DNA from 3 places in the Shewanella halifaxensis HAW-EB4 genome. Region 1 is predicted to be linked to each of the others. Evidence: predicted binding sites of a transcription regulator. Region 1 holds the regulator's gene; each other region holds the start of a gene.

Region 1 (5,077 bases):
GCCGCTGATATTCTTCGCTCTGTTCGCTATTGGGCTGTGGGTGATCCTTGAGCACACGCCGCTTGGACGTGCGATTTACCTGATTGGATCCAACGAAAAGGCCAGCCGTTTCTCAGGCATTAACACTCAGAAATCTCTGGTGTATGTCTATATCATCTCATCGATTTTATGTTGGCTTGCCGCCATTATTATGATGGCGAAATTCAACTCGGCTAAAGCCGGTTATGGCGAGTCCTATCTCTTGGTTGCTATCTTGGCTTCTGTGCTGGGAGGGATTAACCCAGATGGTGGATTCGGCCGCATTATCGGTATCTTCTTAGCGTTATTGGTATTACAGGCGCTGGAAAGTGGATTGAACTTACTTGGGGTGAGCAGTTATCTCACTATGGCGCTGTGGGGCGGCATTCTCATTGTTTTCATTGCCCTACAAAAGTACAAATCATAGGAGCGAATATGAGCAGTTATTTTATCGGTGTAGATGTGGGTAGCGGCAGTGCCCGCGCTGGCGTATTTGACAGCCAAGGCCGTAAGGCTGGCGAGGCCAAACGCGATATCAGTATTTTTAAACCTAAGGCGCATTTTGTTGAGCAATCTTCCGATGATATTTGGCAGTGTGTGTGTTTGGCGGTGCGTGATGCTATGTCTCAGGCCAATATTGACTCGGTTCAAGTCAAAGGTATTGGCTTTGATGCAACCTGCTCCATGGTGGTTCTGGATAAGCATGGCTTACCGTTAACCGTCAGCCCAACGGGGCGCAGTGAGCAAAATATTGTGATGTGGATGGATCATCGCGCCATTGCTCAGGCCGAGCGCATCAATGCCAGCAAACATCCTGTGCTAGCCTTTGTGGGTAACCATATCTCTCCCGAGATGCAAACACCTAAATTACTGTGGCTGAAAGAAAATATGCCTTCTACCTGGGCAAAGGCGGGTTACTTCTTCGATCTACCAGACTTTCTCACCTGGAAGGCAACCAATGAAAACAGCCGCTCTTTGTGCTCTACCGTGTGCAAGTGGACCTATCTGGGTCACGAAAGTAAATGGGATAAAGATTACTTTAACACCATAGGGTTAGGCGAACTGCTGCAAGATGACGCTCGCATTATTGGTAGCGATATTCGTCCCATGGGCGAGGCTATCGGCAATGGTCTAACGGCGCAGGCCGCAGCCGAGCTAGGACTACTGACAGGCACTAAGGTGGCGACCTCGATTATCGATGCCCATGCTGGCGGGATTGGCATATTAGGTGCGGCTGGAATGAGCGGTGAGGCGGCAGATTTTAATAAGCGATTGGCCTTGATTGGTGGTACATCGACTTGCCATATGGCGGTATCAAAGACCGCTCGCTTTATCGACGGCATCTGGGGCGCATATTATAGCGCAATGATCCCTGGTCTCTGGCTTAATGAAGGCGGCCAATCTGCAACAGGTGTGCTGATTGATCATATTATTAATGCCCATCCTTATAATGCACAGGCCGTTGAGCAAGCTAAAGCGGCTGGGATCACCATCTATCAGCTATTAAACGATCGGTTACTCAATCTTGCCGGAAGCAAGGAAGATATCGCCTTCTTGACTCGTGATCGCCATGTGCTGCCCTATTTTAATGGTAACCGCTCCCCAAGGGCCAACCCGCATTTAACCGGCACCATGACAGGCTTGAGTATGGGCGTCACCTTGGATGATATGGCGCTGCAATATTTAGCCACAGTGCAAGCCATTGCCTTGGGAACACGACATATTATCGAAGAGATGAACAAGTCAGGTTATGCCATCGACACCATCATGGCTTGTGGCGGTGGTACTAAGAATCCAGTCTTTATTCAAGAGCATGCCAATGCCACAGGGTGCGCCATGTTGCTGTCAGAAGAGAGCGAAGCCGTATTATTAGGTTCTGCTATGTTAGGCGCTGTCGCAGGGGGGGGCTTTGACTCTATTCCGGATGCGATGAATGCCATGAGCCGCATCGGTAAAACGGTGACGCCAACGGCCGATAAGAGCAAGCGCTTTTATGATGCGAAGTACCAGGTATTTCAGCAGATGTATGAGGATGATTGTCGCTACAAGGCGATGATGGCAGCGGTATAATACCAACCAGTATAAAGATTTGATCGCTCAGCGAGAGTTTAGCGGCTCTGAGGCAAGGCTGCGAGTGAAGAGCATAGTTATTCTACGTTTAAGCTCCCTCTTGTTCCTTAAGAGTCACAGCATCAGAACCGCTAAAACTCGCCTGTAAGGAGTGTTTTTGGCTGCCTACTTCTGCGTTGAATAAACTCATAAGGGAACAACCATTATGTCATCCATTCGCCTTGAATTAGTTTGCCAAAAACACTCTGAGTAAATCAACTTCTTATACTGATTGGTATAACGCGCCAATAGACATTTGAGTTATGACAATAAAAAATGGTGCCCTATGGCACCATTTTTTATATTTTGTTTAGCCACGCTTAAAATCCTAATTCCCCCCAAAATACTATTTATATTTAAAAACTGAGATTAGAAAATCACAAAGCCAAAACTAGCCATTTCAAACTAAAGGCAATGCAATACACTGATTAGTCACAGATGCCGTCAAAGATTGAGTTTCATATCGCCGGATTTATTTCATTTGAAACTGGATCCCACACTTGCAAAACAATATAACTGGTTATTACTTGCACTCGAAAAATTACTGTATATACTGACAGGTACTGTATAGAAAGACAGGGTTAACCATGAGACCACTTACACCGCGCCAAGCTGAAATTTTAGAGCTAATCAAACGTAATATTGCAGACACAGGCATGCCGCCAACCCGCGCTGAGATCGCAAGACGTTTGGGTTTTAAATCAGCCAACGCTGCTGAGGAGCATTTAAAAGCCTTAGCCAAGAAAGGCTGCATTGAAATTATGCCGGGTACGTCTCGCGGTATTAAGTTAACCCAAGAAAACACCGAAGATGCAGATTTAGGTTTACCCCTTATCGGCCAAGTTGCCGCAGGTGAACCGATTCTTGCTCAAGAACATGTAGAGCAACACTATAAAGTGGACCCAGCCATGTTCAAGCCATCAGCAGACTTCTTACTCAGAGTCCGTGGTGACAGTATGAAGAACATTGGCATACTCGAAGGTGACCTGCTAGCCGTTCATAAGATACAGCAGGCTCGCAACGGCCAAATAGTAGTCGCTCGCGTCGAAGATGATGTTACCGTCAAGCGTTTCGAGAAGAAAGGCAACAAAGTTTTCTTACATGCAGAGAACGAAGAGTATTCACCAATTGAAGTGGATCTAGCGAACCAAAGCTTAAGTATTGAAGGTTTAGCCGTTGGTGTGATCCGTAATGGAGACTGGCAATGAACAAACTGATGGGCACTAGCCCTCGCCACCCAGGACTATGGCAAGATATGCCATCGACTAGCATGGTGAGTAGCGCAGGTAATGAGATCACCACTATGGTGACGCAAACTCAAGGACGTGACGAGCTTAATCAGATTAGTGCTCAGCTTTCACAACTGAGCCAACAAGGCCGTTGGATAGTGCTTATCAGTCCGCCAAATATTGGTTACAAGCAGATGCTAGCCGCTGCAGGCGTTAGAATGGATCGTATTTTACTGGTGCATGCTAAAGATGAAGTGGAAACACTTTGGGCGATGGAAAAAGCATTAATGAGTGGAACCTCTAGTGCAGTGATCACTTGGACTAATTCATTAGATGCGCGTGATAGTCGACGCCTACAAATCGTTGCCAAAAGCGCACGAGCAGCCGGCATTATTATTGAAAATTCGATTGAAAGTGCTAATAAAAATACGAGTAGTCACTTACCAATTTGCACAATGAATATGCAGGATAAGACTTTTGCTCAAGCCGCCCTGTTCGGTGCCGTTCACTAACGGAGCTGTCAGCCCATCTTTCTAATACATTATTTCTTTGCTAAAAACCTAAGGCTCTCAATCGAGAGCTTTTTTATCGCCTATACTAAGCAAATGAATCAAAAAGTGATCTTGATCAATTTTTATTCATCAAGTAAGTTAATAAGTAATAACAACGATATACGTAATAACAACGATATTTTGTTATATCTGAGCGATTTTAGTCGTTGGTCTGGCTCCACGGTTTGAAGCCCAACTGGAAGTTTAGACTGAGATCGACCTGATATATTTCAGCCGTAAGTGCCAACGTGGTTACATCTGCAGTGAACATCACTGAAATACAATAGCCTTTGTCGCAAACCTATTTTTAGCGACTCGATAGGCAAGCCACTCGCGCACTTTGAAGTCATCGTTGCTTTTTTGGGAACTGAAGAGTTTACATAGAGCAGAGACTTACTGTGTGACTCTTCTTTGTCTTGTCGACAGAGGAGAAGTCTAGTGAAGCAATTGTTGTATTGTGTGCTGGCGTTACTATTTTCGCCCGTACTTTTTGCATCAGAAATGCCACTGAATATGACAGAGGGTGTTACGGAGATCAGTGGGCGAATTTACAGCCTTCACATGGTTATTCTGTACATCTGCTGCGCTATTGGCATCGTGGTTTTTGGCATCATGATTTACGCCATGATCAACCACCGCAAATCAAAAGGCGCTGTCGCCGCCAACTTTCATGAAAGTACTAAAGTCGAGATCCTTTGGACTGTAGTACCTTTTATTATTCTTATAGTCATGGCTATTCCTGCAACCAAAACCTTGATTGCAATGGAAGATCCGAGCAACGCCGATCTCACCATCAAGATTACTGGCTCACAGTGGAAATGGCATTACAGCTATTTCGATCAAGATATTGAGTTCTTCAGCCTATTATCGACACCTAGGGAACAGATAATAGGCGATGAAACCAAAGGCGAAAACTACCTGCTAGAGGTTGATAAACCACTGGTTCTACCTATCAACCGCAAAGTGCGCTTCTTAATGACCTCCGAAGACGTTATCCACTCTTGGTGGGTACCCGCTTTTGCAGTCAAAAAGGATGCCAATCCGGGATTTATTAATGAGGCATGGACCCGCATCGACAAGCCCGGCACCTATCGAGGTCAATGCGCCGAGCTCTGCGGTAAAGACCACGGCTTTATGCCGATTGTGGTCGAAGCAGTATCGGAAGAGGAT
Region 2 (5,077 bases), 2.3 Mb from region 1:
GGTTCCATCACAGATGTTGTCACAGCGCCCAGATGTAAAATCCGCAGAGCAAGCTCTTGTTGCAGCCAATGCCAATGTCGGTGTCGCTAAAACAGCATTCTTTCCTAAATTTACCATTAGCGGCAGCTATGGTTCTGAATCTGAAAGCCTCAGTGACATATTTGATAGCCAAGGGATCACTTGGTCGCTTTTAGGTGGTATCACCGCCCCCATTTTCAATGCAGGTAAGATCACTGCTCAATATGATATTGCCCAGGAAGATGCAAAACAGGCGATGCTCAGCTATAGAAGTACAGTGCTCGGTGCATACTTTGAAGTGAATGATGCGATGAACAGTTTCAGACGCTCTGAATTGGCGATTGACGCTCAGCAGGAATTAGTTGTGGCATCAACTGAATATACGCGCTTAGCAACGTTAAGATACCGAAATGGGGTTTCGAGTTCATTGGATTTGATGGATGCTCAGCGAAGTCTGTTTAGCGCCGAACTGACTCTGAGTCAGGTGAAACGTGACCAGCTACTGTCGATGATTACACTTTATCGTGCGCTGGGTGGTGGAGTACTGACCAGTGATGAGATGAAGACTGAACTTGAAAAAACGACTGGCGAGCAACAAGTCGAAGAACTTACTAAATAATCAAATAAATAGACAATTAAATAGAGAGTTAAATCGTTCGAGTATTGATGAGGCTAAAATCAAAATTTATGGGCGATTAGTCCTCCAATTTCGGGAGGCTAGTCGCAAAGCTCTGCGACTACAACTAAGCGACTATAGCTAAGAGACTATAACTCAGTGCATGCCCCGAAAACATGCTAACTTTGCCAATCCTCGATTAACACTTAATCAAGGGAATATCTTTCCAACGCGTAGTATATTGCGGTGTTAGCATTTCTCTGCGCATGCCCCATTTCTGTGAGATCCCTTGGGCCGCCAAAAAAAGAGAGTCCGTGCCATACTTGGCATTGATGCAATCTAACACCAACATCTTGTTTGGGTTCCTGCACCTCTCGAATAAGTCACCCTGTAGGTTTACTTCACTGCATAGGTTAATCAGTCCGACACCTATTTTATAGTATCGGATAGTGGGATTAAATCTGGCTATAGCCGCGCTTGTTGCAGCTTCAATCAGCTCACAAGTGTCATTTGTTGGATAACTAAAATGATGCACAAACTTAAATCCGCCAGGCTGTTCATCAAAAGGGGAGTTTGAGGCAAAAATTAGCATGCTTTTGCATAGCGAACCTTGGGTTCTGGCTTTCGCCGCTGCGGTTGAAGCATGCTTGCTTAACGCCTGACATAAGGATGATAAGTCGGTGACTCGGTTACCAACACTGCGGGTTGAAAAAATCTGTTTCTTGTCGGCACGAGCCTCATCCCAAGTTTTACACACTTCACCGTTTAACTCTCGAATTGTGCGTTCAAGCTCGATACTAAATTGCTTGCTTGCGAGCCCCGTTTTCATCTGTGACAAAGCAAAAGCGCTGTGGATGTTCATCATACCGAGCCTTTTAGCTATACGGTTACCTACGCCCCACACATCATTGGTTTTCATGGTCTTTAAAATAGCAATGCGCTGCTCATCACTGGTGATGGCACAGACACCGTCATAACCCGCTATTTTCTTAGCCGCGTGATTGGCGACCTTAGCCAGCGTTAGCGTCGTGCCAATCCCCACACAGACCGGAAGCCGAGTTTCTTTCCAAACCGCGCGTCTTAGCTTCATGGCGTGCTCAGTAAGGCAGGGGATCGCGGGGTAACAGTGCTTAAACGATAAGAATGACTCATCGATACTGTAGATATGCTGCTCCGGTGCAAAACGGCCAATCACCTCCATCATTGCAGCAGATAACGAGCCATAGAGCTCGTAGTTTGAAGATAGCGCGATAACGCCTTTTTGCTCACACAGTTTCTGTGCTTCAAAGTAGGGACCAAACTTGTTAATTCCAGCCTCTTTGGCCAATCTGTTCGCCGCAACAATCATTCCGTCATTATTACTAAGCACGACGATAGGGCGGTTACGCCAGTCTGGCCTAAACACCTGCTCGGCGCTGCAATAAAATGAGTTGGCATCCACAAGTGCGTACATGGTTAGTCGTTCTTTAGGATTGGGCTTTTTCGATGACAGCGAATAGAGCGAATAACGACGCCCTCAACACTAAAGGTGTCGTGTTCAAGGATGGGCGTGCTCATATGGGATTCATTAGCAGATAGCAGTAATCGGTTCACCTTGTCGATAATCTTACAAACAAATGAGCCGTTGTAGTTGGCCACAATCACGTCTTGGTTTCGAACCTCAACATGCCTATCGACAATTAAAATGTCGCCATCAAAGATGCCAACACCTTGCATTGAGTCACCATTGGCTAGACCGATAAAGGTCGAACTTGGGTGCTCAATCAGCAATTCATCAAGACTTAACGGTAGCTGTCTGTAATCGGTAGCGGGGGACTCGAAGCCTGTAATACCTGCACTGGCAGAAATTGGGATTATGTTCATACTAAAAAAGCAATTAACTGTATATTTGTACAGTATAGTGGTTTTATGTCATTTTGCGCAATAAGGATGACAACTATCTGTGAGTAGTTTGCTGCAGTATGGTTATCCATCGCTCGATGCTGTGTATAGTAAGAGTAGGGTAAATTCCTGTGGGCAGCTGAATATCTGCTTCAGAAAAGTCAGCTGCTAGCATTATTTCTACTCAAGGCTCTTTATTCGCAGCATTCTTCTCTAATAACATGGTATTTAAAGACAGGTTTTCAATACTTACAGTTTTATTTACAATAGCTTTAATTACTGCAGATTTATGTAAGCTTATTATTAGTGAATAATGAGAAGCATTTGTTAATCAATGAGTTGTGGTTGTGACTCTAGTCTATTACTATTGCCGGGTGTTAAATAACATGACAAAAAGGAATGCGTTCAGCATTTGCTTATCTTTAATTGTTTCTATATGTATAGTTAATTTATTCTTGACTGTTAATAAAAATAAGTTAAATAGTAAGTTTTTAACTAACATCCTTTTTATTAGTGATGCAATATACCGTTTTAATGTAAACAGCCTTAACAGTAAGTACGTTTCTCTACCATCAAATGATTTAAAACAGGGGGTCATAGTAAAAAATTCTGAAGCTAAAAAAATTCGAGACCTATCTGAGCATATAGATAATCTATTTGCTGTATTGAAAATCAACCCAATCATATCTAGCAACTTATGGACGGTCGCTAATGTATACCCAGAGTATGTCATTCCAAGGCCATTTAGAGAGGAGTACATAAACCTTTTTGATAAGGATTTTGCTGAGGAAAACTACCTAGAACGTATTTTAAAATTAGAAAACATTGAAAAAACACTAGAAGGAAGTGGTTTAACTGTATTTGAAACAGTGAGAGTTTTCGGTCCTTATATAGAAGAGGGAACCAATGAAGAGTTATTTTCAATTTATTACCCACTCTATTTAGAAGGTGTTGTTTTTTCCGTTTTAGTTATTGATGTAAAAAGTAATTTTTTAAATGATTTCATAGTTGATTTTAATGATGAAGAATTTACTTGGTTTGAAATGTCAGATGAAGACCGTCAGAGCATAAGTACGATTATATACGAATCCTTAGCACTTAAGACGGAAGACCGAAAAGTGGGGCTAACAATAAAAACGTCTTTACTGTACAACAGTTTAGCAGTTTTGATATGTACACTCGTCATACACGGCTGTTTTTTAACTGCTGTATACATTAGACGGTTTTATGTCGAAAGCAGCATCGATAGGCTATCTGGATTCTATCGTAAAGATGGATTTATGAGTAAAAAGATGTCTGTTAGCTCTATATGCTTGATTGATATCGATCATTTTAAGAAAATTAATGATGTTTATGGACACATTGTCGGTGACATTGTGATTTCGGAAGTGGCTAACAGAATAAAATCCTCAATGCGATCCACTGATCTTGCTATTCGATGGGGCGGCGAAGAGTTTGTTGTTATTTTTAATGGTGAACTGTCTTTCGAGCAATTTAGTAATAAAGCCAATGGTTTATTGAGCATAATAAATAATGAAACCATCAATGATATAGCCGTCACTATATCTATAGGTGCTATTTACTCTCAGTCTGAAATGAAATTGCAGGAAGCATTTCATCTTTCTGACGAAGCTCTTTATGAGTCGAAGAACTCTGGACGAAATAAAGTCACTATTTATCGTAATAGCTGAATGCATATGCAATCAAGTTATCACCATCGCATTGAACAAGCATGATTTAAGTAAACTAATTGACCAGGCAACTCTAATCAAGCTCCTAATTTGAAGTGGTCTTGGTAAGGCGCTCGAAGAGCTGGCTAATGCAGGGCTTACGATGAAGTATGACACCAATCATAAAGTGCTCGGCGAGGGCAATTTTGTTGTCTCTATTAGTGAAGGAGTTTTTGCCAATGAACATGTGGCTTTCTATGACTTATTCCGTCTCGATAACGGTAAAATCGTTGAGCACTGGGACACTATCGAAACGATTCCAGCTCAATCTGAGTGGAAACATACTAACGGTAAATTTGGCTTCTAACGTGCAAGGAAGGATTATTTAGCGGCTATTTAATATAGCAGCTACTAATACCGCTATTTAGCACAACCAGCCAATACTCATCACGGGTACAACGCGCTAGTAAACATGCTAGCACCAAGCAAGCCGTTAGCTATCACATGGATAGTTAGCGGCTCTCAAGGAATTTATTGAGGCTCTCGTGGTGAACTAAGACTTAAAATATAAGTTTAAAAACCACACGGATTTGTTGTTTACGATTAGCGAGACAAGTTAAGGTTAAACAAAGTAGGGGGCTTGTAACCGAATAAAGTCCCTGCTGCACTTAACTTCAAAAAGGCAGCTGGTTTTTAGAGCCGTGCAAATCAAGAAAACAACTGCAGAGGGTCTTAATCGTGCTTTGCTTTCCATCCTCCAAATGAAAATAGATGGGGCTTTTATGCGGCCTTTATCGATCCATCAGGCATAATAAATGACTTAATGGAGTTTTTTGTTAATCGAAACTAATCCAAACTGAAACTAATCATTAATAAATACTCAGTAGGACAT
Region 3 (5,077 bases), 1.7 Mb from region 1:
AGATCTATATGGGCTGCGCTGGCGGCGTAGACGCACAGTTAACAGTGCCTATAGTTTGGCAGTCCCCCGAGCCGACTAATACCAGTTATAAACTGTCATTATCAGGCCTAAAGGGTGGCCACTCTGGGGTTAACATCCATTTAGGTCGTGGTAATGCTAACAAGCTTTTAGCGCGGTTCCTATTTGATCACGGTGATGAACTGGCTATTGAGTTAACTCAATTTACTGGCGGTTCACTACGCAATGCGATCCCACGCGAAGCAGACGTTAGCTTTATGTTACCTCCTGAAAATCAATCTTTACTGCAAGAACGTATTTCAGAGTTTCAAGCCTTAGTACGTCAAGAGTTAGCCATTGCCGATCCTGGTACGATTCTAACGTTAGAAGAGATCCCGGCAGAAAAGCAGGTCATGAGTGAAGAGTCACAGCAGATCTTAATTGATGTGCTTAATGCTTGTCCTAACGGCGTCATTCGCATGAGTGATGAAGTAGAGGGCGTTACAGAGACATCACTTAACGTTGGCGTAATCGAGACCAGTGATAACAGCGTGCAAATTATTTGCTTAATTCGCTCTCTAATTGATTCTGGCCGCGAAGAGATTGAAGGCGTATTGAGCTCTCTTGCTAACCTTGCAGGTGCAAATGTTGAGTTTAGCGGTGCATACCCAGGTTGGAAGCCAGACAATAGCTCACCTGTTATGGCAAGCGTACGTGAGACCTACAAGGCGATTTATAACAAAGAGCCGACTATCATGGTGATCCATGCTGGCCTTGAGTGTGGCTTATTCAAGAAGCCCTATCCAGAGATGGATATGGTGTCTATTGGGCCAACCATTCGCTACCCACACAGCCCTGATGAAAAAGTTAACATCACGACCGTTGGCCAATACTGGGATCTATTATTAGCGGTACTAGAGCGTACACCCGTTAAAGGTTAACCAATAAAACAGGTTTATAAGAATAAGGCCACTTAGTCATAAGTGGCCTTTATTATTTCTAGAATCTGAGCTATTTCTCGCGACACGCCTAAAACCCTAAATCCATCTGCGAGCTGTCTACATCTGCCTGTTCCGAAGCAATGCTATTAGAAGCGAGTCCAACGGAAACCCCCAAGAGGCGAATACCTCGCTCATGCTGCCTTTCCATCGCTTGCTCAAGCAACTGGTAAAACAGGTTTACTGAAATTTCATCACTTCTATGCTCAATCGTGGTCTGTTTAAAGTCTTCAAACTTAAGTTTAACCACCTGCTTATTGATCGCTCTATCTTTAGCGCTACGACTCACGCGAGCACCGAGTTCTTGAATAAGCTGCGGCATCACCGCCCGACACTGCTCTAGGGTGTGAATATCTTTAGCTAATGTAGTTTCAACCCCAACCGACTTTCTCTCTCGGTTGGGCAAAATAGCACGCTTATCTATTCCCTTAGATCGCTCAATGAGCACGCTACCGAATTTGCCAAAACGCTCAACCAACTTAGGCTCTGGGTAAGCCTGAATATCGCTACAAGTATGTAGCCCCAGATCGGCAAGTTTTTTAGCCGTGACCTTTCCCACTCCAGGTATTTTTATCAGCGGTAAGGTTTTTACAAACTCTTCAATCATCTCAGGGCGGATCACATATTGTCCATTCGGTTTATTTAAATCAGATGCTATCTTGGCAAGAAACTTAACCGGTGCGATGCCTGCCGATGCGGTTAGTCCCGTCTCAGCCAAGATCTCGGCACGAATAGCCTCTGCCATCAAGGTAGCAGAGCCTTTACAATGAGAACTCTCTGTCACATCAAGGTAAGCCTCATCCAGAGATAAGGGCTCAATTAAGTCGGTATAACGCTCAAATACGGCTCGGATCTGGTTTGATACCTCTTTATAAACCTGCATCCGCCCAGGAACCAAAATCAAATCGGGACATAACTTAAGGGCGTACCCCGATGCCATCGCAGAGCGGACTCCAAACTGACGTGCCTCGTAGTTACAGGTACTGATCACTCCACGGCGATCGCTGCGTCCGCCCACCGCAATAGGTTTTCCTCTTAGTTCAGGAAAGTCGCGCATTTCCACTGCGGCGTAGAAGCAATCCATGTCGACGTGAATAATTTTTTGCAAGCCAATATCCTCCGAAAAGAATATTACTGTATATAAAAACAGTATTCAATATAAAGCACACAGATCAAATGCTAACTTTTGAAATTGGCGGTTAGTAAAAACGCTAAGTAATTATTCTAAAATATGATTTACATTTTAGGCTCGCGGTAAAATAGCTGACTGAGCATTGTCTGCTCTTCGGTAGATAAAATGGATCGAGACTTAATATGAGTTGAGAAGCTCTGACTAAGATCCGCTATCACCTTTTCATTGGCAAGCTGGGTTTCAAGGCGCTCAATATATTCCAGCAGGTAATCCATCTGTAATTGATTATCGCCATCGAGATAAACCCGCTCTGCTTTCGCTGAAATCAACATAGCCTGCTCCCCAATGGTCAAATAAAAATTTTAGACTGATACCTCATCATCTGTTTATTCAAAACAAACTCAGTAAAGTCGATACAGATATTGTCAGTTTCTAGGCTAACCCAAGCTAGCTGAACACTCGCTGTATAGCACTTAGCAAAGTGGCAGTGCTCTTTATTTAAGCCAAAAATAGATTACAAGCGAAATCAAAAAGAGACGCTTAAAGCATCTCTTTTTAATCAATTAATGATGTGGGTTACATTTTGCTCTGTAGATAGTTTTGTAAGCCCACCTTATCAATTAAACCTAATTGTTTCTCAAGCCAATACATATGATCGGACTCCGTTTCCTCGAGTAATACTTCTAAGATCTCACGGCTCTCGTAATCACTTTTAACCTCACACAAGGCAATTGCACTACGTAAGTTATCGGCCACTTGATATTCATAGGCTAAATCATTCTTGAGCATCTGCTCTGTATCTTTACCAATATTAAGCGGTTCTCTGCTCGCCACATCGGGGGTCCCTTCAAGGAACAAAATACGCTGCACTAACTTCTTCGCGTGATCTCTTTCATCATCTGACTCATGGGAAATTCGTTCGTGAAGTTCATTTAGCCCCCAGTCTTCAAACATCAAACCGTGTACAAAATATTGATCCATTGCAGACAATTCACCGGTGAGCAGCTTATTAAGTGTGTCGATGACATCTTGGTTACCTTTCATAACGTTCTCCGGTTAATCTATCTTTGACTGTAGGTAGTTTTGAATACCTGTTAAGGAAATAAGCTCTAGCTGTGCCTCTAACCAATCTAAGTGCCCTTCTTCATCTTCTAACAAGTCTTCTAGAATATCTCGGCTAACATAATCGGACTCCAGCTCACATAGGGCGATAGCATCTCTAAGGACTAACAACTCCTCCTCAAGCATCACCTTGTCGCACTCGAGCATCTCTTGGCTATGTTCACCGATACGAATTTTATCTAACTGCTGCAGGTTAGGCAGTCCTTCAAGAAACAACACTCGCTCAATCAACTTATCGGCATGCTTCATATCCTGAATGGATTTCTTGTAAGCCTTTTCGTCTAGTTCACCTAATCCCCAATTCTTATACATACGCGCATGAAGAAAATATTGATTGATAGCGGTAAGCTCGCTGGTCAGCACCTTATTAAGCTGACTAATGACCTTAGGTTGTCCTTTCATCTGTTCATCCTTAGTTAAATTGATCTATATCAACACTTACAACCTAGAGCAAAAAACAACCAAATACAAATAAGGTTAAATATCAACAATTTAATAACCTTAGTGATTTTCATTATCACTACAATTCTTAGTTGAGCTATCAAGTTTTCTGCAAGGTTTTTATCTAGTAAAACTAGTGTATTAACGTCATTTTGATTTAAATTGAACAGGCGAAGAAAAACGGAGGGGGAGTATCAATAGCTGTAAAAGTGGTAATGAAGAAGGTTATTAGCAACAAAAATTATAAAAATAAGATCGACTAAAGTAGGTGGTTTAAGGCTAAAAATAAAAAAGGCTCCAACGAAGGAACCTTAATTTGCGCAGAGTAATCGAGCTAGATAATACGATTCTGTTCTAACTTTTCTCGGCGCTCTTGTTCTGCCATTTTGGCTTTGCGCTTATCACATGGATCATCACAATCACATGCTTTCTCTATTCCGAGCGCACCTAGACCACCGCAGCTTCCTTCTACAGCTTTTCGTTTGACTAAATAGCCTATCGACATTAAGAAAAAGAAACCTAATAACACGACAAAAGCCGCAATAAATGTGCTCATATTCGACTCCAACTACTGAGTAACGAGAGGTTTGAAAGCTTCACTATAGAAAACTTTAAAGCCATCATCTTGCTTTTCAATAAGCATTATCGCTAGATGCTCGCGTTTAGCCAGCTCTAGTGATGCTTGAGTACCTAACACCATCATAGCAGTCGCGTAACCATCTGCAATCATACACTCTTCATGCAGTACCGTCACAGACGCTAATCTATGGTTTATTGGGTAGCCTGTACGAGGATCGATCAGGTGTGAAAAACGCTTGCCGTCTTCCTCGTAATAATTACGATAATCACCCGATGTTGCCATCGCCATATTTTTGAGTGAAATTATCTGCTGGATCTCAGTTCCGTCATCATCTGGCTGCTCTATCGCAATACGCCATAATGAACCATCGGCTTTAGTGCCATGAAGGCTGACTTCTCCGCCAATCTCAACTAAATATCCGGTCAGGTTATACTTATCCAATAAGGCGGCTATTTTATCAACACCGAAGCCTTTTGCAATCGAAGATAGATCGACATAGATATCAGGATTTTGCTTGCTGATTTTATTACCATCAACAGCAATCTCCTCAATACCCATGCGCTCCATAGCCAAATCAATCTCTTGCTGAGATGGAATTTGCGTCGGCCTTTTATCTGGGCCAAAGCCCCATAAGTTAACTAAAGGGCCTAAGGTAATATCTAAGGCACCATCGGTTTTTTTATAAAGCGTTAAGCCTTCGGCAATCACTTTAGCCGTATCGGTCGATACTTCCATATTCTCATTATGGATCATCTGATTAAACTGAGACAACTCTGATTCAGGACGATATGTCGACATCTGATCGTT

What was found. The regulator LexA, encoded in region 1, represses DNA repair genes until DNA is damaged. The targets are predictions, from matches to a motif close to TACTGTATNNNNATACAGTA.
Region 2: the regulator LexA is predicted to act here: its motif matches at 2,513-2,532, upstream of SHAL_RS11320 (LexA family protein).
Region 3: the regulator LexA is predicted to act here: its motif matches at 2,128-2,147, upstream of dinB (DNA polymerase IV).

What each region holds. Positions count from the first base shown of each region.
Region 1 is NC_010334.1:308,981-314,057, reverse strand. It holds gene SHAL_RS01325 (ABC transporter permease) at 1-445, shown strand, start outside; gene SHAL_RS01320 (FGGY-family carbohydrate kinase) at 454-2,088, shown strand; gene lexA (transcriptional repressor LexA) at 2,715-3,335, shown strand; gene SHAL_RS01310 (cell division inhibitor SulA) at 3,332-3,868, shown strand; gene coxB (cytochrome c oxidase subunit II) at 4,346-5,077, shown strand, end outside.
Region 2 is NC_010334.1:2,620,515-2,625,591, forward strand. It holds gene SHAL_RS11310 (efflux transporter outer membrane subunit) at 1-637, shown strand, start outside; gene SHAL_RS11315 (Y-family DNA polymerase) at 834-2,087, opposite strand; gene SHAL_RS11320 (LexA family protein) at 2,090-2,497, opposite strand; gene SHAL_RS11325 (GGDEF domain-containing protein) at 2,902-4,206, shown strand; gene SHAL_RS11330 (nuclear transport factor 2 family protein) at 4,349-4,552, shown strand.
Region 3 is NC_010334.1:3,881,258-3,886,334, forward strand. It holds gene SHAL_RS16380 (aminoacyl-histidine dipeptidase) at 1-938, shown strand, start outside; gene dinB (DNA polymerase IV) at 1,027-2,103, opposite strand; gene SHAL_RS16390 (hypothetical protein) at 2,232-2,459, opposite strand; gene bfr (bacterioferritin) at 2,704-3,171, opposite strand; gene bfr (bacterioferritin) at 3,184-3,651, opposite strand; gene nqrM ((Na+)-NQR maturation NqrM) at 4,025-4,246, opposite strand; gene SHAL_RS16410 (FAD:protein FMN transferase) at 4,259-5,077, opposite strand, start outside.